DNA from 3 places in the Sphingomonas sp. SphC10 genome. Region 2 is predicted to be linked to each of the others. Evidence: predicted binding sites of a transcription regulator. Region 2 holds the regulator's gene; each other region holds the start of a gene.
The links. Region 2 encodes LexA, which represses DNA repair genes until DNA is damaged. Its sites were predicted from a motif close to GTTCCNCNCTTGTTCT; they were not measured.
Positions count from the first base shown of each region.

Region 1: a site for LexA is predicted at 2,630-2,645, ahead of ACWKSV_RS08665 (DUF3072 domain-containing protein). Genes of this name have one in related genera too.
Region 3: a site for LexA is predicted at 2,577-2,592, ahead of uvrA (excinuclease ABC subunit UvrA). Genes of this name have one in related genera too.

Region 1 covers NZ_CM168044.1:1,922,596-1,929,525, forward strand. Annotated here, with positions in the region: gene ACWKSV_RS08650 (amidohydrolase) at 1-531, opposite strand, end outside; gene ACWKSV_RS08655 (Lrp/AsnC family transcriptional regulator) at 620-1,063, opposite strand; gene ald (alanine dehydrogenase) at 1,193-2,299, shown strand; gene ACWKSV_RS08665 (DUF3072 domain-containing protein) at 2,678-2,890, shown strand; gene ACWKSV_RS08670 (tetratricopeptide repeat protein) at 2,895-3,557, opposite strand; gene ACWKSV_RS08675 (cytochrome c-type biogenesis protein) at 3,521-3,898, opposite strand; gene ACWKSV_RS08680 (redoxin family protein) at 3,895-4,422, opposite strand; gene ACWKSV_RS08685 (heme lyase CcmF/NrfE family subunit) at 4,419-6,353, opposite strand; gene ccmE (cytochrome c maturation protein CcmE) at 6,350-6,784, opposite strand; gene ccmC (heme ABC transporter permease CcmC) at 6,882-6,930, opposite strand, start outside.
Region 2 covers NZ_CM168044.1:1,491,100-1,498,029, reverse strand. Annotated here, with positions in the region: gene ACWKSV_RS06675 (citrate synthase) at 1-865, opposite strand, end outside; gene gltX (glutamate--tRNA ligase) at 868-2,268, opposite strand; gene ACWKSV_RS06665 (ComEC/Rec2 family competence protein) at 2,383-4,467, shown strand; gene lexA (transcriptional repressor LexA) at 4,573-5,253, opposite strand; gene ACWKSV_RS06655 (molybdopterin molybdotransferase MoeA) at 5,309-6,451, opposite strand; gene moaC (cyclic pyranopterin monophosphate synthase MoaC) at 6,550-6,930, opposite strand, start outside.
Region 3 covers NZ_CM168044.1:3,439,751-3,446,680, reverse strand. Annotated here, with positions in the region: gene uvrA (excinuclease ABC subunit UvrA) at 1-2,569, opposite strand, end outside; gene ACWKSV_RS15855 (S10 family peptidase) at 2,719-4,227, shown strand; gene ACWKSV_RS15850 (M24 family metallopeptidase) at 4,487-5,689, shown strand; gene ACWKSV_RS15845 (4-hydroxyproline epimerase) at 5,909-6,922, opposite strand.

The DNA of each region.
Region 1 (6,930 bases), 430 kb from region 2:
GGCCCAGAGCGCATGGCCATCGGCGCGCTCCATGACTACCGGACGGTCGGCGACGGCGGTGTCCATATCGGCGGCGGTGGGGAAGCGACCCAAGGCCCAGCTTTCCTGGTTCCAGCCGCCGCCCAATATCCATTTCCGCTCAGGGTTGGCGGCGACATAGGCGGCGATCCGCGCCTTCGCCTCGTCCAGCGACTTGGTGGTCGCCAGGTCCAGCTCGATCTGACGGAAGCCCAGCGCCATGACATGCCCATGCGAATCGACGAAGCCGGGCAGCATCACCCGCCCCTTCATGTCCGCCCGCCAGTCGAGTTTTTCGGGGCGCTTGTCCTTGGCGCCCAGCAGCTTCACGACCTTGCCGTCCGGGGTCAGCAACAGGCCGGTGAAGCGCACGACCTTGCCGTCCTTGTCGAGCGTCAGGCCCGTGACATTGTCGACCAGCGCATCGGCAAAGGCCGCAGCCGGGGTCAGCGCGATCGCCAGCGCGGTCAGCGTGGCGCGGAGGATGCGGGAGGGGGAAGCCTGCTTTACCATGGGCCGATCCCTATCGGGTGAAGGCGAAGGTGGGAAGCGGGGGCCGTCATCATTCCTCCCCTGCGAGGGGAGGAAGTTTCTCCATCCTTCACGACCGCCGCACCACCTCGCGAATCACGAAGTGCGAGGCCAGCCGCGTCACCCCCGGCAGGCGCGCCAGCGTTTCGCGGTGGATACGCTCGTAACTGTCGTCGCGGCGGACCTCGACCTGGATCATATAGTCCGCCTCGCCGCTCATCAGAAAGCATTCGACGATCTCGGGACAGCGCAGGATTTCGCGCTCGAACGCCGCCATGGTATCCTGCCGCTGGTCCTTCAGCGTGACGTTGACCATCACGATCGAGGGCCGCCCGCGCGCCTCATGGCTCAGGATCGCGCGATATCCGGCGATGACCCCGCTTTCGCGAAGCTGCGCCACGCGGCGATGCGCGGCACTGGCGGACAGGCCGACCTTCTCGCCCAGCGCGGCGCTGGTCAGGTCGGAATCGCGGGCCAGCTGGGCCAGGATGCGGCGGTCGATCGCGTCGGACATTTCATCCCGATACACAGGCCGAAGACGCACGAATATCCCAAATTATACGATGCCACGGGACCGCTTTGCACACCTCTCCCACCCCATCGGCGCTATTATCGGGGCAACGCTTTTTCAGGAGAGTTCATCATGCGCGTCGGTGTTCCCAAGGAAATCAAGAACCACGAATATCGCGTCGGCCTGACCCCGCCATCGGTCGCCGAGCTGGTCGCCGCCGGTCACGAGGTGATCGTCGAGACCAAGGCCGGCACCGGCATCGATTTCGAGGACCAGGACTATGTCGACGCGGGCGCGCGCATCGTTGCCAGCGCCGCCGAGGTGTTCGAGCAGGCCGAGATGATCGTGAAGGTCAAGGAGCCGCAGGCGGTCGAGGTCGCGATGCTGCGCCCGCACCATGTGCTGTTCACCTATCTCCACCTCGCCGCCGACAAGCCGCAGGCCGAGGGCCTGATGAAGTCGGGCGCGACCTGCATCGCCTATGAAACCGTCACCAGCCCCCGCGGCGGCGTGCCGCTCCTGAAGCCGATGTCGGAAGTCGCGGGCCGCATGGCGGTGCAGGTCGGCGCGCATTATCTCGAAAAGCAGCAGGGCGGCCGTGGCATCCTGCTTGGCGGCGTGCCGGGCGTGGCACCGGCCAAGGTCGCGATCCTAGGCGGCGGCGTCTCGGGCGTGAACGCGGCGCAGATGGCCGTGGGCCTGCGCGCCGACGTCACCATCTATGACATCAACAACGATCGTCTGGCCGAGCTGGACATGTTCTTCTCCAGCCAGATCAAGACCGCCTATGCGTCGAAGGCGGCGATCGCGGCAGCGGTGAAGAACGCGCACCTCGTCATCGGCGCGGTACTGGTGCCCGGCGCGGCGGCGCCGAAGCTGGTCACCCGCGACATGCTGAAGACGATGAAGCGCGGCTCGGTGATGGTCGACATCGCGATCGACCAGGGCGGCTGCTTCGAGACCAGCCATGCCACCACCCACCAGGACCCGGTGTTCGAGGTCGACGGCGTCATCCATTACTGCGTCGCCAACATGCCCGGCGCGGTCGCCCGCACCTCGACCTTCGCGCTGAACAACGCGACGCTGCCCTTCGCGGTGAAGCTGGCGAACATGGGCGCCGAGGCCGCGATGAAGGCCGACGCGCATCTGGCGAATGGCCTGAACGTCTCGGGCGGCAAGATCCGCCACGCGGCGGTCGCCGAAGCGCTCGACCTGCCGTTCGAGGCCTGGGCAGGCTAAACCGCTCCTGCCGTTCGCACTGAGCGAAGTCGATCCGGGCCATGGCCGCAAGGCTGCCCGTGGCCTTCGACTTCGCTCAGGCTGAACGGGCTTGGGGGCTAGCGACCGCTCCGTTCACGCTGAGCGAGGTCGAAGCGCACGCCCTTCCCTACGCCACGAGGGCCCGAATGAGTTCGCGCGGAGACGCGGAGGCGCGGAGATGGCGTATCCAGCCGCCAGGCTGGCCTGCCATCTCAAAGGTGTGGCAAAGCCTCCGGCGGAACGGACTCCCACCGCCGACCCCATCCCGAACCTCTCTGCGCCTCCGCGCCTCCGCGCGAACCAAACAAAGAAACAAAACTGGAACATCGCCGTTGATCCCCCCGAAAGGATCATCCGATGACAGACAACCCCAAGACCGAACCCTTCTCCAACGCCGAGAAGGACCCCGATGACTGGACCACCGGCGACGAAAAGATGACCGGCGCACAGGCCAGTTATCTGAAGACCCTGTCCGAAGAGGCGGGCGAACCGTTCGACGATACGCTGACCAAGGCCGACGCCTCGAAGCGGATCGACGCGCTTCAGGAAAAGACCGGCCGGGGCCAGTAAGTCCCTATTCCCCCATCATCCGAATGGCCTGATCGAGCAGCATCACCCGCTGCTCGATAGCCGGACGATAGGGCGCATTGGCGGGCGACAGCGCCAGGGCACGGTTCCAGAACACGCGTGCCTTACGGAAGTCGCCCGCCCGCATCCAAGCCAGCCCCTCGAAGAAGAATGGCGCGGGATCGCGAGGTCCCAGCGTCCGCGCGCGACGAAAGGCGAAGCGGGCGGCGGGCGACATCTGATAACCGTCATGCGCGAACAGGACATTGCCCAGCTCGGTCCAATAGGGAACGCTGGTCCGGTCGCCGCCCACCGCGCCCAGCATGATCTGCACCGCCGTGCGCTTGTTGCCCGAGCGCGACAGGGCATCGGCGGCGGTGAACATCGCCGCCTCGCCGCCATAACGGCCGATCAGCTGCCCGCGCAGCTCGGAAATCGCGTCATTGTCGAGCAGCGCATCGGGGCGCGGTGCGGGCGCGCTCGCCGCCAGGGTCGGCCGCCCCTGCCACGCATAGCCCACGCCCCCCAGCGCCAGCGCCGCCCCGAGCATCGTCCAGAGCGGTCTCGGAAAACGCAGCCACAGCGCCGCGCCCAAGGCTCCGGCGGCGATCAGCAGCAGGATCAGCCAGCCCATCAGCGACGCTTTCGAAAGCTGGATCGCGCGATCCATGCGCCGACCGCCAGCAACAGGATCGGCGTCGCCCAGAGCAACGCGGTGGCACCCGACAAGGGCGGATCATAGCTGACATAATCGCCGTACCGCTCAATCAGCCAGGCGCGGATCGCCTCCGGGCTTTCGCCGCGCGCGATCCGCTGGCGAACCAGGGCGCGCATATCGGCGGCCATGTCGGCATCGCTGTCCGCGATCGACTGGCCCTGGCACACGACGCAGCGCAGCTCGCCCATCAGGGCCCGCGCCTGCGCCTCGGCCTGACGGTCGGGCAGTTGGGTGTTACCGTAATCGGGCGTGGTCGTGGCGACCGCCAGCAACAGGGCGAGCGACAGGCTCATCGCGCGGCGGCCATGTCGCGGATGATCTGGTCGACCTGATCGGCGCGGATGTCGCCGATATATTGCCGCACGATCCGCCCGCGCCCGTCGATCAGGAAGGTCTCCGGCACGCCCGACGAGCCGAGCGCCATCTGCACACGGCTGCGGCTGTCATCGCCGATCGCGGCATAAGGGTCGCCGTTGCGGCGCAGGAAGGCGGCGATGGCGGGGCCCTTGTCATGGATGGCGATGGCGTCGATCGGCACGCCGCGCGCCTTCAGCGCCATCAGCTGCGGCGCTTCGGCGATGCAGGGGATGCACCAGCTGGCAAAGACGTTGAGCAGGCGCGGCTTGCCGCCCTTGAAGTCGCCGCTGGCCAGGCCCGGCTTGCCCGGCACCATCGGCTCCAGCTTGAAGACCGGCAGCGGCTTGTCGACCAGCGTCGAATGCACCGTCGTGTCGGCGGGGCGCATCAGCCCGGCCGCGACCACCGCGAAGAACACTCCGAACAGCCCCAGCGGCAACCAGATCAGCGCGCGCTTCATCCCCACAGAGCCTCCCGCCGTCGTTGCTGCCATGCCTTGAACCACCGCCCGACCAGCGCCAGCACCCCGCCCAAGGCGATCAGCGCACCGCCCAGCCAGATCAAGGTCACGAACGGCTTCCACCACAGCCGCAACTGCCAGCGGCCGGTCGCGGCATCCTGCTGCCCCAGAACGGTATAAAGCTGCCCGTCCCAGCGGGTCGCGATGGCGCTCTCGCTGGTCGTGGTGGGCGGATCGGTGAAGAAGCGCTGCTGCGGACGCAGGGTGGCCCCGTCCCCCTCGCGGGTCGCGGTCAGCCGCGCCTCCAGCGCCGACCAGTTCGCGCCGATATTGGGATAGATGCGGTTCAGCTCCACCCGCCACGGGCCGACGATGGTCGCCTGCCCCGGATAGAGCGCGACCAGCCGCTCGGCGGTGAAGGCGCTGTCGCAGGCCATGCCGATCATGCTGACGCCCAGCCCGACATGCGCGACGACCATGCCCCAGATGGGCAAGGGCGTGCGCCGCCAGTTGCGGCGGGTGACCGGCAGCACGCTGGCGACGATCAGCCCCACGCCGAAGGACAGGCCGAGCAGCGACAACACGCCCATGCCGCCGGTCAGGGTCAGCATCAGTGCAAAGGTCCCCGCCGCCGCGACCATCGGCCACAGCATCCGGATCAGCACCGCCTCCGCGTCATCGCTGCGCCAGCGCAAGGCTGGCCCGACCGCCATCACCGCGACCAGCGCCAGCGCGATCGGCCCCGCGGCGGCGTGGAAGAAAGGCGGCCCGACCGACAGCCGCACGCCGAACCCGGCGGCGACCAACGGATAGAGCGTGCCGATCAGCACGATGCCGAGAATCACCGACAGCAGCAGGTTGTTGACGACCAGCCCGCCCTCGCGGCTGACGAAGGTGAAGCTTCGCCCCGCCCGCACCTGCCCGATCCGCGCGCCGAACAGCGCCAGCGCGCCACCGATATAGATGCCCAGTAGCGCCAGGATGAACGCCCCGCGCCGGGGATCGACGGCAAAGGCATGGACGCTGGTCAAAATGCCCGACCGCACCAGGAAGGTGCCGATCATCGACATGGAGAAAGCGACCACCGCCAGCATGACGGTCCACGCCCGCAAGCCGTCCCGCGCCGCCAGCACATTGACCGAATGGAGCAGCGCCGTCGCCGCCAGCCACGGCATCAGCGAGGCATTCTCGACCGGGTCCCAGAACCACCAGCCGCCCCAGCCCAGCTCATAATAGGCCCAATAGGAGCCCGCCGTGATGCCGATGGTCAGCAGCACCCAGGCGCCCAGCACCCAAGGCCGCATCGCGCGCGCAAAGGCCGGACCGACCTGCCCCGTCACCAGCGCACCGACCGCGACGGAAAAGGCGACCGACAGCCCGACATAGCCTGCGTAAAGCGTCGGCGGGTGGAAGGCCAAACCGGGGTCCTGCAACAATGGATTGAGCCCCTGCCCTTCGATCGGCGCGGGGTTCAGCCGCGCGAACGGGTTGGAGGCAAACAGCAGGAAGGCATAGAAGCCCAGTGCGATCGCACCCTGGGCGGCCAGCGTCGCGACATGGGTCGCCCGGTCGAGCGTCCGCTCCTTCCACGCGACCAGCGCGCCGCCCGCGCCCAGGATCGTGACCCAGAGCAGCATCGAGCCTTCGTGATTGCCCCAGGCTCCGGCGAATTTGTAGATCCAGGGCTTGGCCGAATGGCTGTTCTCGGCGACCAGCTTGACCGACAGATCGGTGTTCAGGAACACCGCGATCAACGCACCCATGGCGATGGCGACCAGCGCGCCCTGTAGAATCGCGACCGGCCCGATCGCCGCCATCGCCTGCTCGCCCGCCACATCCCTGCGCCGGAGCGCGAGCACGCCGAGCAGCAGTTGCAACCCCGCCAGCATCGCGGCGAACCACAGAGCGGCCAAGCCCGCTTCGGCGATCACGGCTCCAGGCTCCGGCTCTCATGCATATTGCCCGCCATTTCGGGGGGCATATATTTCTCGTCATGCTTGGCGAGCAGGTTGGTCGCGACGAAGCGGCCATCGGGCTGGAACTGCCCCTCGGCCACCACGCCCGATTTCTCGCGGAACAGGTCGGGGGTGATCCCGGCAAAGGTCACGGGTGTCGTCGCCTTGCCGTCGGTGACGACGAAGCGCACCGTCACCCCGTCGGGCGCGCGGTGGACCGATCCGGCCTCGACCATTCCGCCCAGCCGCACCGCCTTGCCCAGCGGCAGGCCCTGCGCTCTTGCATCGGACGGCGTGTAGAAGAACGCCGCCTGGTCCTTCATCGCCGACATGGCGAGCAGGACCGCCGCGACGATCGCGGCCAGCGCCAGCAGCGCCAGCGTCAGACGTTGGGATTTGGGCGTCATTTCTCGGCGCGCTTCATCGCCAGATAGCTGATGAGGGTCAACGCGCCCGCGCCCCCCAGCATGACCGCATAGGCCGCTGCCACGAAATCCATCTGGTTCATGCGCGCGCCATCCGTCGCATCCGTGCTTCGGCCTTGGCCTGCGCC
Region 2 (6,930 bases):
CGATGAACTCGGGGATGCGTTCGGGCGTGCCGATCTCACGCAGCATGTTGAGCGCGGCCTCGTTCGCGCCGCCATGCGCCGGACCCCAGAGGCAGGCGATGCCCGCCGCGATGCACGCGAACGGGTTCGCACCCGACGAACCGGCCAGACGGACGGTCGAGGTCGACGCGTTCTGCTCGTGATCGGCATGCAGGATGAAGATGCGGTCCATCGCCTTTTCGACGGCCGGGTTCACCTCATACGGCTCGGCCGGAACGCCGAAGGTCATGCGCAGGAAGTTGCCGGTGTAGGACAGCGAGTTGTCCGGGTACAGGAAGGGCTGGCCCACGCTGTACTTGTACGCCATCGCCGCGATCGTCGGAATCTTGGCGATCAGGCGGTGCGACGCGATGGTGCGCTGCACCGGATCATGGATGTCGGTCGAATCGTGGTAGAAGGCCGACAGCGCGCCGACGACGCCGCACATGATCGCCATCGGGTGCGCATCGCGGCGGAAGCCACGGAAGAACGCCGCCAGCTGCTCATGCACCATGGTGTGGCGCGTGATGGTGGTGGTGAATTCCGACAGCTCGCCCTGGTTGGGCAGTTCGCCGTTCAGCAGGAGGTAGGCGACCTCCATGAAGCTGCTATTCTCGGCCAGTTCGCCGATCGGATAGCCGCGGTGCAGCAGAACGCCTTCGTCGCCGTCGATATAGGTCAGTTCCGACCGGCACGACGCGGTCGAGGTGAAGCCGGGATCATAGGTGAAGGCACCCGTCTGGGCATAGAGCTTGCGGATATCGACCACGTCCGGGCCGATCGAGCCCGACATGACCGGATAGTCAAAGCCCTTGCCGCCGATTTCGAATTTCGCGGTGTCGCTCATACTCAGTGATCCTTCCTATCTGCGGTCATCTGGTCCGCGATCCGCCCCAGGCTTTCCTCGCGGCCCAGCAAAACGAGCACGTCGAAAATCCCCGGGGACGTCTTGCGTCCGGTCAAGGCAGCGCGGAGCGGCTGGGCGACCTGACCGAGCTTCACGCTCTCGGCTTCGGCCACCTTGCGTACCGCGTCTTCCAAAAGCTCCGTATCCCAGTTGTGCACCGCGTCAAGCGCGGTGTGAACGGAAAAGAGAATGCCCCGTGCCTTATCGTCGAGCAGGCCGGTGGCGGCGTCGTCCAGGCTCAACGGACGGGTCGCGAAAAGGAAGCGCGCGCCATCGGCCAATTCGTTCAAATTCGCCGCGCGCGGCTTTAGCGACGGCATGGCGGCGGTCAGCAGCGCGACATCCTCGACACCCATCCGCTTGGCGGTCAGCTCGGCCAGACGGGCGTCGTCGGCTTCGCGGATATAATGGCCGTTGAGGTTTTCCAGCTTCTTCAGGTCGAAGCGCGACGGCGCCTTGCCGACGGCGGCGAGGTCGAACCACTTCACCGCCTCGTCCCGCGCGATGATCTCGGCATCGCCATGGCCCCAGCCCAGGCGGAGCAGATAATTGTCGAGCGCTTCGGGCAGGATGCCCATCTCGTCGCGATAGGCCTCGATGCCCACCGCGCCGTGGCGCTTGGAGAGCTTGGCGCCGTCCGATCCGTGGATCAGCGGGATATGCGCATAGATCGGCTCGGCCCAGCCCATCGCCTTGTAGATCGGCAGCTGGCGGAAGGCGTTGTTCAGGTGATCGTCACCACGAATGACATGGGTCACGCCCATGTCATGGTCGTCGACCACGACCGCCAGCATATAGGTCGGCGTGCCGTCGGACCGCAGGAGGACCAGATCGTCCAGCTCGGCATTCTGCACGGTGACGCTACCCTGCACGCGATCCTCGATCGTCACCGCTCCCTCGCGCGGCGCACGCAGGCGGACGACGAAGGGCTGGCCCTCCGGCGCGGTGGCGGGATCGGCGTCGCGCCAGGGCGAGCGGATGCGCAGCGGCTGCTTGGCGGCCTGTGCGGCTTCACGCTGCGCGGCGATCTCTTCCTGCGTCATGTAGCAGCGATAGGCATGGCCCCGCTCCATCATCTCGCGGGCGACCTCGGCATGGCGGTCGGCACGGGCGAACTGGAACACGGCGTCGCCGTCCCAGTCCAGCCCCAGCCAGCGCATGCCGTCCAGGATCGCGTCGATCGCAGGCTGGGTCGAGCGGGCGCGATCGGTATCCTCGATGCGCAGCAGGAACTTGCCGCCATTCGCCCGCGCGAACAACCAGTTGAACAGCGCGGTGCGCGCGCCGCCGATGTGAAGAAATCCGGTCGGCGAGGGCGCGAAACGGGTCACGACTCCGCTCATGGTCGATCCGGTGGCGATATCATGTGTTGCGCTCAACCGCGCATACTCCCAGCATAAGATTCGATGGCCCAGTCAGCCGCCGCAGCCCCTAGCACCATGCGTCCGCGCCGCCAAATGCCGCGCCTTTGCCGGGCCGAGCCATGGGCAGAGGCCGAGCGGAACCAGATCCCGTTATGGACGCCGGTGATGCTGGGGGCGGGGATCGCGGCGTGGTTCGTGCTGCCTGATCCACGCGCCTGGGAGGCGGTGATGCTCGCCGCCGGGGGCGTCGGGCTGGCGGCGGCAACCCTGTCCGATGGCGGACGGGTGATGCGGGCTATCGGTCTGGGCGCGATGCTGGTGGTGGCGGGTGTGCTACTGGCCTGGGCGCGTGCCGAGTCGGTCCGAGCACCGGTCCTAACACGGCCGGTGATAGCGGACATGATCGCCGAGGTGGAGACGGCCGAGCCCTTGGCGGCACGGCAGATCGTCCGGCTGATGCTGAGACCGGTTCGGGCGCGGGACGGGCGCGGGCGGATGTTGAACCTGCCGCCGCGCATCCGGATATCATTGCCGCAGGAGGATGCGCCGGTGGGATTGGGGCCGGGCGCATGGGTCCGGTTGCGGGCACGGCTGATGCCGCCGGCGGGGCCGGTCGCGCCGGGAGGCTATGACTTTGCGCGCGCGGCGTGGTTTCAGCGTATCGGTGCCACGGGGCGCGGCTTCGCGCCGGTACGGATACTGCACCAGGCCGATCAAAGTCCCGGGTTGCGCCAGCGCCTGTCGCAACGGATCACGGGCCTGCTTCCGGGCAGCGCGGGCGGGATAGCGGCGGCGCTGGCCACGGGCGATGTCGGCGCGATCGCGCAGGACGATGCGGAGGCGATGCGGCGGGCCGGTCTGGCGCATCTCCTGTCGGTCAGCGGCCTTCACATCACGGCGGTCGTCGGGATCGTCATGGTGCTGACCATCAGGCTGCTGGCGCTCTGGCCGTGGCTGGCGTTGCGGGTTCGACTGCCGTTGGTCGGAGCAGCGGCCGGAGCCTTTGCCGCCGTCGGATATACGTGGCTGACCGGAGCGGAGGTTCCGACGATACGCTCCTGTGTCGCGGCGATGCTGGTCCTCGCGGCGCTGGCCATGGGTCGGGAAGCGATGACCCTGCGCCTCGTTGCGGCAGGGGCGCTGATCGTGCTGATCTTCCGGCCCGAGGCATTGGTGGGGGCCAGTTTCCAGCTCTCCTTTGCAGCGATCACCGCCATTGTCGCGCTTCATGAACATCCGGCGGTTCGCCGCTGGCTGGGGCCGCATCCCGATTGGCGCTGGGCGGCTTTGCGGCATCTGGGCGCGTTGCTGCTGACCGGGCTGGTGGTCGAGGCGGCGCTGATGCCGATCGCCGTCTATCATTTCCACAAGGCGGGGCTTTACGGCGCACTGGCCAATATCGTCGCGATTCCCTGGACGACCTTCATCGCCATGCCGCTGGAGATGATCGCATTGTTGCTGGAGCCCATGGGGTTGGGCGGCCCATTCTGGTGGTTGCTCGGACAGGCCCTGGGCCTGTTGTTGAAGCTGGCGCATGCGGTGTCCGCCATGCCGGGATCGGTGGTCGCCTTGCCCGTGGCGTCGGGATGGGCGTTCGGGTTGGCCGTCGCGGGGGGATTGTGGATCGCGCTTTGGCGGACCCGGTGGCGATGGCTCGGGACGCCCGCGCTGATGGCCGGTATATGGGTCATGCTGGCAGCACCGGCACCGGACCTTATCGTCACCGGCAACGGTCGACATGCCGGGATCGCGACGGGGCATGGTATGGCGCTGCTCCGTCATCGGGCGGGGGATTATATGCGGACCACCCTGTCCGAACTCAGCGGCACCGATGCCGAGCCGCTGGCGCTGGCCGATCAACCGGCGGCGCATTGCGGGCGGGATATGTGCGTGACCGTTTTGGAGAAGGGCGGGCGGCGGTGGCGGATCGCGGCGACGCGCAGTGGTTATCCGGTGCCATGGACGTCGTTGGTGGCGCTTTGCGGTCGGGTGGACATCATGATCGCCGACCGTCGCCTGCCCGATGCGTGCCAGCCCCGCTGGTTGAAACTGGACAGCGCTGTTTTGAAGCGGACCGGCGGAGTTTCAATCCGGCTCGATCCACCCATGGTGCGGATGGTGCGCCAACCCGGTGATCGCCATCCATGGTCGATGACCGGACAGAGGGGAGGGCGATAGGCCCTCTATCAACCAAGGGCGATGCATTCGACAGCCCCAAACCAGACTGTGAGCAAAGCCATCCAAAGCCGGATCAGGGCTTTCTAAGATGGCTTTGCTCCGCCCTCACTCGTAGCGGCGCAGGATGCCCGACAGCTTGCCCTGTACCCGCACCTGTGCGGGCGCGTAGCGCTGCGGGTCATAGGCGCGGTTGGCGGGGTCGAGGCGGACCATCGAGCCTTCGCGCCGGAAATATTTCAGCGTCGCTTCGCTATCGTCGATCAGCGCGACCACGATCTGTCCGTCGCGCGCCACATCGGTGCGGCGGATCAGCGCATAGTCGCCATCGAGGATACCCGCTTCGACCATCGAATCGCCGGATACTTCCAGCGCATAATGTTCGCCCGAGCCGAGCAGGGCAGCGGGCACGGCCAGCATCGAACTGCCCTCGAACGCCTCGATCGGCAAACCGGCGGCGATCCGGCCATGGAGCGGGATTTCGACCACGTCATTGGCAGGCTCGACTGCCGGACGCGGGGCGGGCGCACGGACATTGGCGGATGCGGGTTCGGCCACCACGGTCTTTTCCGGCCGGTCGGGCATCCGCAACACTTCCAGCGCGCGGGCACGATTGGGCAGGCGACGGATGAAGTGGCGTTCCTCCAGTGCGGAGATCAGACGGTGGACGCCCGACTTGGACTTGAGGTCCAGCGCCTCCTTCATCTCTTCGAAAGACGGCGAGACGCCGGTTTCCTTCAAACGGTCGTTGATGAAGCAGACAAGCTCATGCTGCTTTGCGGTGAGCATCGCGATCCTCCGTCTAGAACAGACGTGGAACTTATATGGAACGTTTTGGCTTGCGTCAAGCGAGCATCAGGATTTCCGCCGAGTCGCCCATGGCGGCGGCCGGGGCATGCGGCGGACGGATGATCAGGCACGTCGAGCGCGCCAGGGTCAGCAGCATCGAGCTGTCCTGAATGGCCGCCGCATGGACCCGCCCGTCGATCATCGCGGCACGCAGATAGTCGATGCGCGGGCCGTTGGCGGGCAGATCCTCGCCCAACACGGCGGGGATGGGCTTGGGCAGAGGATCGGCGGCGCCCGCCAGATGCGCGATCAGCGGGCGGACGAACAGCGTCGCGGTGACGAAGGCCGAAACGGGATTGCCGGGCAGGCTGAGCACCACCGTCTCGCCTAGCCGTCCCGCCATCATCGGCTTGCCGGGGCGAAGCGCGATACGCCAGAAGTCGACGCTCCCGCCCGCCGCCTTGAGCGCGGGCTGGACGAGGTCATGGTCTCCGACCGAGGCACCGCCGGTTGTGACCAGCAGGTCGGCCTCGACCGAGGCAAAGGCGTCGCGGAGCTTATCGAGATCATCGGGCAGGATGCCCAGATCGATGATCTTTACCGGCAGATCGGCCAGCATCGCCGCCAGCATGACGCCGTTCGATTCGGGCAGGGCGGCGGGATCGGTGCTGCCGGGCGGGACCAGTTCGTCGCCGGTTGCGGCGATCGCGACACGAACGGCCGGACGGACGGGCAGGACGGCGTGACCGCCGGTCGCCGCCACCGCGATGCGCGCGGGGGTCAGCCTTTGCCCGGCAGCGATCAGCGTTGCACCTTCGGAAAAATCGAGCCCGCGCCGCCGGACATTGCGGCCCTGATGGGCGGGGCCTTCGCCTGCCAGCGTCAGGACCGCGCCGTCGCGCGCCGCTTCCTCCTGGATCAGGACGGTGTCGGCGCCTTCCGGAAGCACCGCGCCGGTAAAAATGCGCGTTGCCTGTCCGGGCTCGACCGAACCGCTAAACGGCCGTCCCGCCGCGCTTTGGCCGATGACGGTCCATGGCCCCGGCATATCCCAAAAGCGGATCGCATAGCCGTCCATCGCCGACAGGTCGTGCGCAGGCTGGGTCCGCCGCGCGGTCACGTCACGCGCGGCCCAGCGTCCGGCGGCTTGGCGCAACGGCAGTTCGATGATGGAGCGTTCGCTGGCCAGGGCGAGCAATCGGGCCTGGGCTTCGGGGACGGGGAGAAGAATGACGGTCGCTCCTTTTGGCCCAAGGACGCTTTTCCGCAGCGTCCGTTCCCCTGCGATCGGAGGCGTCAGGCGTGCCAGTCGCCGGACTTGCCGCCGGTCTTGGCGATCAGGCGAATATCACTAATCATCATGCGCTTATCGAGAGCCTTTGCCATGTCGTACACGGCCAACAGCGTCACCGACACGGCGGTTAGTGCCTCCATCTCGACACCGGTCTGGCCCGCCATGGCAGCGGTGGCGGTGGCGGTCACGCCTTCCTCGTCCAGAACCAGATCGATCTCCACCTTGCTCAGCGGCAGGGGGTGGCAGAGCGGAATGAGGTCGCTGGTCTTCTTGGCGGCCATGATCCCCGCCACCCGCGCGACCGCCAGCACATCGCCCTTCTGGACGCTGCCCGCGCGGATCGCGGCGGCGGCGTCTCGAGTCATGGTGATGCGGCCTTGCGC
Region 3 (6,930 bases), 1.8 Mb from region 2:
GCTTTACCCGCTGCGCCTCGCCGCCCGACAGGGTCGTCGCCTGCTGGCCGACCTTGACGTAACCCAGGCCCACCTCGACCAGCATCGCCATCTTGTCGCGGATCGGCGGCACCGCCTGGAAGAACTCGGCGGCGTCCTCGACCGTCATGTCGAGCACATCGGCGATCGAGTGCCCCTTGAACTTCACTTCCAGCGTCTCGCGATTGTAGCGCGCACCGTGGCACACGTCGCACGTGACATAGACGTCGGGCAGGAAGTGCATCTCGATCTTGAGCACGCCGTCGCCCTGGCACGCCTCGCATCGGCCGCCCTTGACGTTGAACGAGAAACGGCCCGGCTTGTAGCCGCGCGCCTGCGCCTCGGGCAGTCCGGCAAACCAGTCGCGGATCTGGGTGAAGGCGCCGGTATAGGTCGCCGGGTTCGAACGCGGCGTGCGGCCGATCGGCGACTGGTCGATGTCGATCACCTTGTCGAGATGGTCGAGCCCGGTGATCTTCTCATGCTTGCCCGCCAGGATGCGCGCGCCGTTCAGCGACCGCGCGGCGGCGGCATAGAGCGTGTCGATGGTGAAGCTCGATTTGCCCGACCCCGACACGCCGGTGATGCAGGTGAAGGTGCCCAGCGGGATGCTCGCGGTCACGCCTTGCAGATTGTTGGCGGTCGCCTTGTGCACGGTCAGCTTCTTGCCCGACCCCTTGCGGCGCTTGGCCGGGACCGCGACCTCGCGCGTGCCGTTCAGGTAATCGGCGGTGACGCTGGTCTTGGACTTGAGCAGTTGCTTGAGCGTGCCATGCGCGACGATCTGGCCGCCATGCACGCCCGCGCCCGGCCCCATGTCGATGACATAGTCGGCGGTGCGGATCGCATCCTCGTCATGTTCGACGACCAGCACCGTATTGCCCAGGTCACGCAACCGGCGCAGCGTCGCGAGCAGCATGTCGTTGTCGCGCTGGTGAAGCCCGATCGACGGCTCATCGAGCACGTACAACACACCCGACAGGCCCGAGCCGATCTGCGACGCCAGCCGGATGCGCTGGCTCTCGCCGCCGGACAGCGTGCCGCTGGTCCGATCGAGATTCAGATAATCGAGGCCGACATTGTTGAGGAAGCCTAGCCGCTCGACGATTTCCTTCAGGATCGGTTGGGCGATGGCGCGCTGCTGGTCGGTCAGATGTTCGGGCAGGCCGGTAAAGAAGGCCAGCGCATCGACCACCGACAGATGCGTGGCGTAACTGATGTCCTGCATGGCGATCTTGACCGCCAGCGCCTCGGGCTTCAACCGCGCGCCGTGGCAGACTTCGCAGGGCTGCGACGACTGGTAGTTGGCCAGTTCCTCGCGCATCCAGGCGCTTTCGGTCTGAAGCATCCGGCGGTTGAGATTGCCAATGACGCCCTCGAACGGCTTCTTCACGTCGTATGACTTCTTGCCGTCGACAAAGGTCAGCGTGACCGCCTTGCCCTTGGTGCCATGCAGGATCGCCTCGCGGACCTTGTCCTCCAGATCCTTCCACGGCGTCTCCAGCGAGAAACCGAACTCGCGCGCCAGGCTGCCCAGCACCTGCATATAATAGGGGCTGGGCGGGTTGGATTTGGCCCAGGGCACGACCGCGCCCTTCTTGATCGACAACTCGTGATTGGGGACGACCAGGTCCTCGTCGAAGATCAGCTTCTCGCCCAGACCGTCACAGGCTGGGCAGGCCCCCTGCGGCGCGTTGAACGAGAACAGGCGCGGCTCGATCTCGGAAATGGTGAAGCCGCTGATCGGGCAGGCGAACTTTTCCGAAAACACGATCCGGCCATCGGGCGCGTTGTTGCCCAGCACGGCGGACTTGGGCGTCGCGGGCTCGACCGGATCAGCGGGGTCGACATAGGCCAGCCCGTCCGCCAGCTTCAGCGCGGTCTCGAAACTGTCGGCCAGGCGCGTGGCGATATCCTCGCGCACGACCAGACGGTCGACCACCACCTCGATGTCGTGCTTGAACTTCTTGTCGAGCGCGGGCGCCTCGTCGATCTCGTAGAGTTGGCCGTCGATGCGAACGCGGGTGAAGCCCGCCTTCTGCCACTCGGCCATTTCCTTGCGATACTCGCCCTTGCGGCCGCGCACGACGGGGGCGAGCAGATAGAGGCGCGTCCCCTCGGGCAGGGTCATCACTCGGTCGACCATCTGGCTGACCGTCTGCGCCGCGATCGGCTCGCCGGTCGCCGGGCTGTAGGGGATGCCGACTCGCGCCCAGAGCAGGCGCATATAGTCGTAGATTTCGGTGACCGTCGCCACGGTCGAACGCGGATTGCGGCTGGTCGTCTTCTGCTCGATCGAGATGGCGGGCGACAGCCCCTCGATATGGTCGACGTCCGGCTTCTGCATCATCTCCAGAAACTGGCGCGCATAGGCCGACAGCGACTCGACATAGCGCCGCTGCCCCTCGGCATAGATGGTGTCGAACGCGAGGCTGGACTTGCCCGACCCCGACAGGCCGGTGATGACCGTCAGCGTGTCACGGGGAATGTCGATATCGACATCCTTGAGATTATGCTCGCGCGCGCCGCGGACGGAAATCTTGGTCAGCATGAGGCAGGTTCTACTTCTGTTCCGGGAGGAATGCCAGAGGCGAGATAGGGAGCGGGAACGGCCGTTTCGAGAGGGGCGGGCTTGCGGGAACGCGGAAGTCCGGCGCATGATCCCTGCCGATCGCCGTTCGAGGGGGAGTAGTTTCCAACGTGTCCAAGACCTTGCACCTGACCGCCCTGTTGCTGCTGGCCGCCAGCGCCGCCACGCCTGCCTTCGCGCAAAAGGCCGAGAAGACCGAGACCAAGACGACCACCGAAACGAAGGACGATGACAGCAAGCGTCCGCCCCTGCCCGCCGACAAGACGATCAGCCAATCGGCACGGATCGGCGGCCGGGTCGTCAACTACAAGGCGACCATCGGCAAGATCGCGGTGCGCGACGACAAGGGCAAGGAGATCGGGCAGGTCGTCTACACCGCCTATACTGTGCCTGGCGGCGATGTGCGGCGCCCCGTCACCTTCGCGTTCAACGGCGGGCCGGGCGCGGCCTCGGTCTATCTGAACCTGGGCGCAGTGGGTCCCAAGCGCGTGCCATTCGGCGCGCAGGGCGATGCGCCCTCCGACGCGCCGGTGACGACCGACAATCCGAACAGCTGGCTGGACTTCACCGACCTGGTCTTCATCGATCCCATCGGCACCGGCTTCAGCCGCAGCCTGGTCGATGAGGCGGAGACCAAAAAGGCCTTCTTCGCCAACGACCCGGACATCAAATATCTGTCCAAGGTCGTCTATGACTGGCTGGTCAAGGAAGGCCGGTTGCGTTCGCCGAAGTACGTCATGGGCGAAAGCTATGGCGGCTATCGCGCGCCGCGCATCGCCTATGAGCTCCAGTCGCAGATCGGCGTCGGGGTGAATGGCCTGATCATGGTGTCGCCCTATCTCGACCCCGCCTCGGGCGACGATGCCACCGCGCTGTCGCCCTTGCCGTGGATGATCGACCTGCCCTCGATGGCCGCCGCCCAGTTGGAGCGGCAGGGCAAGCTGACGCCCGAAGCGATGGCCGGGGTCGAGGCCTATGCGCGCGGCGACTACCTGCGCGACCTGATGCGCGGGCGGTCGGATACGCAAGCCGTCGACCGGATGGTGACCCGCGTCACCGAGCTGACCGGGCTGGACCCCGCCCTGGTCCGCAAGCTGGGCGGGCGGATCGACACGCGGACGTACCTGCGCGAGATTCACCGCAACGATTCGACGATCGGCAGCATCTACGATTCGAACGTCACCGCCTTCGATCCCTTCCCCTGGTCGTCGCAGCAGCGGTCCAACGACCCGCTGCTCGACTCGCTGATCGCGCCGACGACCAGCGCGATGGTCGACTTCGTGACGCGCGAAGTGGGCTGGAAGACCGATGCGCGCTATCATGCGCTATCCTATGAGGTGAACAGCGCCTGGGATCGCGGCAAGCCCGAGGATGCCCCCGTCACCGACCTGCGCAAGGCGATCGCCAACGATCCCAAGATGAAGGTGATGATCGTGCACGGCTGGGACGACCTGTCCTGCCCGTACTTCGCGTCGCGGCTGATCGTCGACCAGATGCCGAGCTATGGCGTGGCGCAGCGGGTGAAGCTGAACGTCTATCCGGGTGGACACATGTTCTACAGCCGCACTGACAGCGGCGCGGCGTTCCGGCGGGATGCGATGGCGATGTACGGGGGGTGAGCCTCGCACCTCTGTGGAACGATATCCCACAGCCGTTCACGCTGAGCGAAGTCGAAGCGTACGTCCCATGATATTTGCTGGGCGAAGTTCATCCCTTGGCCTTCGACTTCGCTCAGGCTGAACGGGGGTTAGGGGCATAGATTACGCCCCGGCTCCCCCGCTCCGTTCGGGCTGAGCGCAGTCGAAGCCCACGCCCTGTCTGGCGCCTCATGCCAACCCGCGCTAACACGCCAACCGTATACGAAACGGAGCGAGTGACATGGCGGGAATGATCGGCGGATCGACGGCGGAGCGCGAACTGGCGAGCCTGTCGCCCTGGGCGAACCCCGCGCCGGTCATCACGGCACAGGAACGGGCGCAGCGGCTGACGCGCGCGCGCGAACGGATGGGCCAGATGGGCGCCGACGCGCTGCTGATCGATGCGGGCGCCTCTTTGCGCTATTTCACCGGCGTCGCCTGGGGCGCGACCGAGCGGCTGGTGGCGATGCTGCTGCCGATCGCGGGCGAGCCGATCTTCATCTGCCCCGGCTTCGAACTGGGCTCGTTCGAGGCCAGCCTGTCCATCCCCGCCACCGACATCCGCCTGTGGGAAGAGGATAAAAGCCCCTCCGCGCTGGTCGCCGACGCGCTGAAGGCGGCGGGGGCCCAGACCTTGGCGATCGACCCCGCCATGGCCTTCCTGTTCGTCGAGCGTATCCGCGCCGCCGCGCCGGGCGTCGCGCTGGTCGATGCCGGGCCGGTCGTCGATGGCTGCCGCATGATCAAGTCGCCTGCCGAGATCGCGCTGATGCAACAGGCGATGGACATCACGCTGGAGGTGCATCGTCGCGCCGCGCGCATTCTGCACGAAGGCATCCGCGCGTCGGAGGTCATCCGCTTCATCGACCAGGCGCACCGCGCGCTGGGTGCGTCGACCGGCAATTATTTCTGCGCGGTGCAATTCGGGCGCTCGACGGCCTTCCCGCATGGCCTGCCGCAGGACGATGTGCTGCGCGACGGTGACGTGGTGCTGGTCGACACCGGCACGTTGATCGACGGTTATCACAGCGACATCACCCGCACCTATGCGTTCGGTGAGGTCGGTGACGAGGTTCGCCGCATCTGGGACATCGAGAAGGAAGCGCAAGCCGCCGCCTTCGTCGCCGTCCGGCCCGGCGAACCGTGCGAGGCGGTCGACTTTGCCGCGCGCGCCGTGCTGGAGCGGTCGGGCCTCGGCCCCGACTATCGCCTGCCCGGCCTGCCGCATCGCACGGGTCACGGGATCGGCCTGTCGATCCACGAACCCGCCTATCTGGTGCGCGGCGACAAGACCCCGCTGACGCCGGGCATGTGCTTCTCCAACGAGCCGATGATCGTCGTGCCCGACCGCTTCGGCGTGCGGCTGGAGGATCATTTCCACGTGACCGAGACAGGCGCCGCCTGGTTCACCCAGCCCCAGCCCGCCATCGACGATCTGGGATGAAGGATCGCCCCGGCAAAGGCCGGGGCAAGCTTCACGCGAAGCCGCGAAGAGGTTCGCGCGGAGACGCGGAGGCGCGGAGATGACAGCCCGCGCGGCAGCGCTTGGACATCGTCGACAGGTGGAGATGACAGGGCCGCTGGCGCGGCAAGTCCCAACCCTCCGCGTCTCCGCGCCTCCGCGCGAACCTCTTTCCTTCGCAGCTTCGCGTGAACGACGGCCTTATACCACCGTGAACCCCGCCCAGAACGGGTCCTCGCGGTCGATCCAGATCGTGTTGTAGCCAGTCGACACCGCCGAGCCCTGGATCGACGGCACGATCGCGGCCTGACCACCCAGTTCGGTCGCTTCCTCGACCCGACCGATGAAACGGCTGCGGATATAGCTTTCATGCACGAAGCGGTCGCCGACCTTGAGCCGCCCCTTCGCCGCCAGATGAGCCAGCCGCGCCGAGGTGCCGGTGCCGCACGGGCTCCGGTCGATCGCCCGCTCGCCATAGAAGACCGCGTTGCGGCCGTCGGCATCCTCCGCCGAGGGCTTGTCGGCCCACAGCACATGGCTGACCCCCCGGATCGAGGGTTCGAGCGGGTGCACCGGCTCGAACTTTTCGCGCACCAGCTCGCGGATCGTGCGGCTCAGTTCGACCAGCTTCGACGCGCCCAGATCGTCCAGCCCGGTATAGGCCCCCTGCGGCTCGATGATCGCATAATAGTTACCGCCATAGGCGACATCCAGCGTCAACGGACCGAAGCCCGGCACGTCGATCTGAATCCCCTCGGCCGCCAGATAGGCGGGGACGTTGCGGATACGTACGGCCGTGACCTTGGCGCCCTCCTTCTCATATTCGATATGGATGGTGCCAGCGGGCACCTCGACCTTCAGCTTGCCCGGCTCGCGCGGGGTGATCAGGCCGTTTTCCAGGCCGAAGGTGATCATGCCGATCGTGCCATGCCCGCACATGGGCAGGCAGCCGCTCGTCTCGATGAACAGGATCGCGGCGTCGCTGTCCGGCTCGCAGGGCGGATAGAGGAAGCCGCCCGACATCATGTCATGCCCGCGCGGCTCGAAGCACAGGCCGGTGCGGACCCAGTCGAACCGCTCCAGAAAGTCCAGCCGCCGCTCGGCCATGCTGGACCCGCGCAGCAGCGGCGCGCCGCCCGCCACCAGCCGGACGGGATTGCCCGCCGTATGGCCGTCGATGCAGAAAAAGGTATGGCGGATCGTGGGTGACGTCATCGGGATTC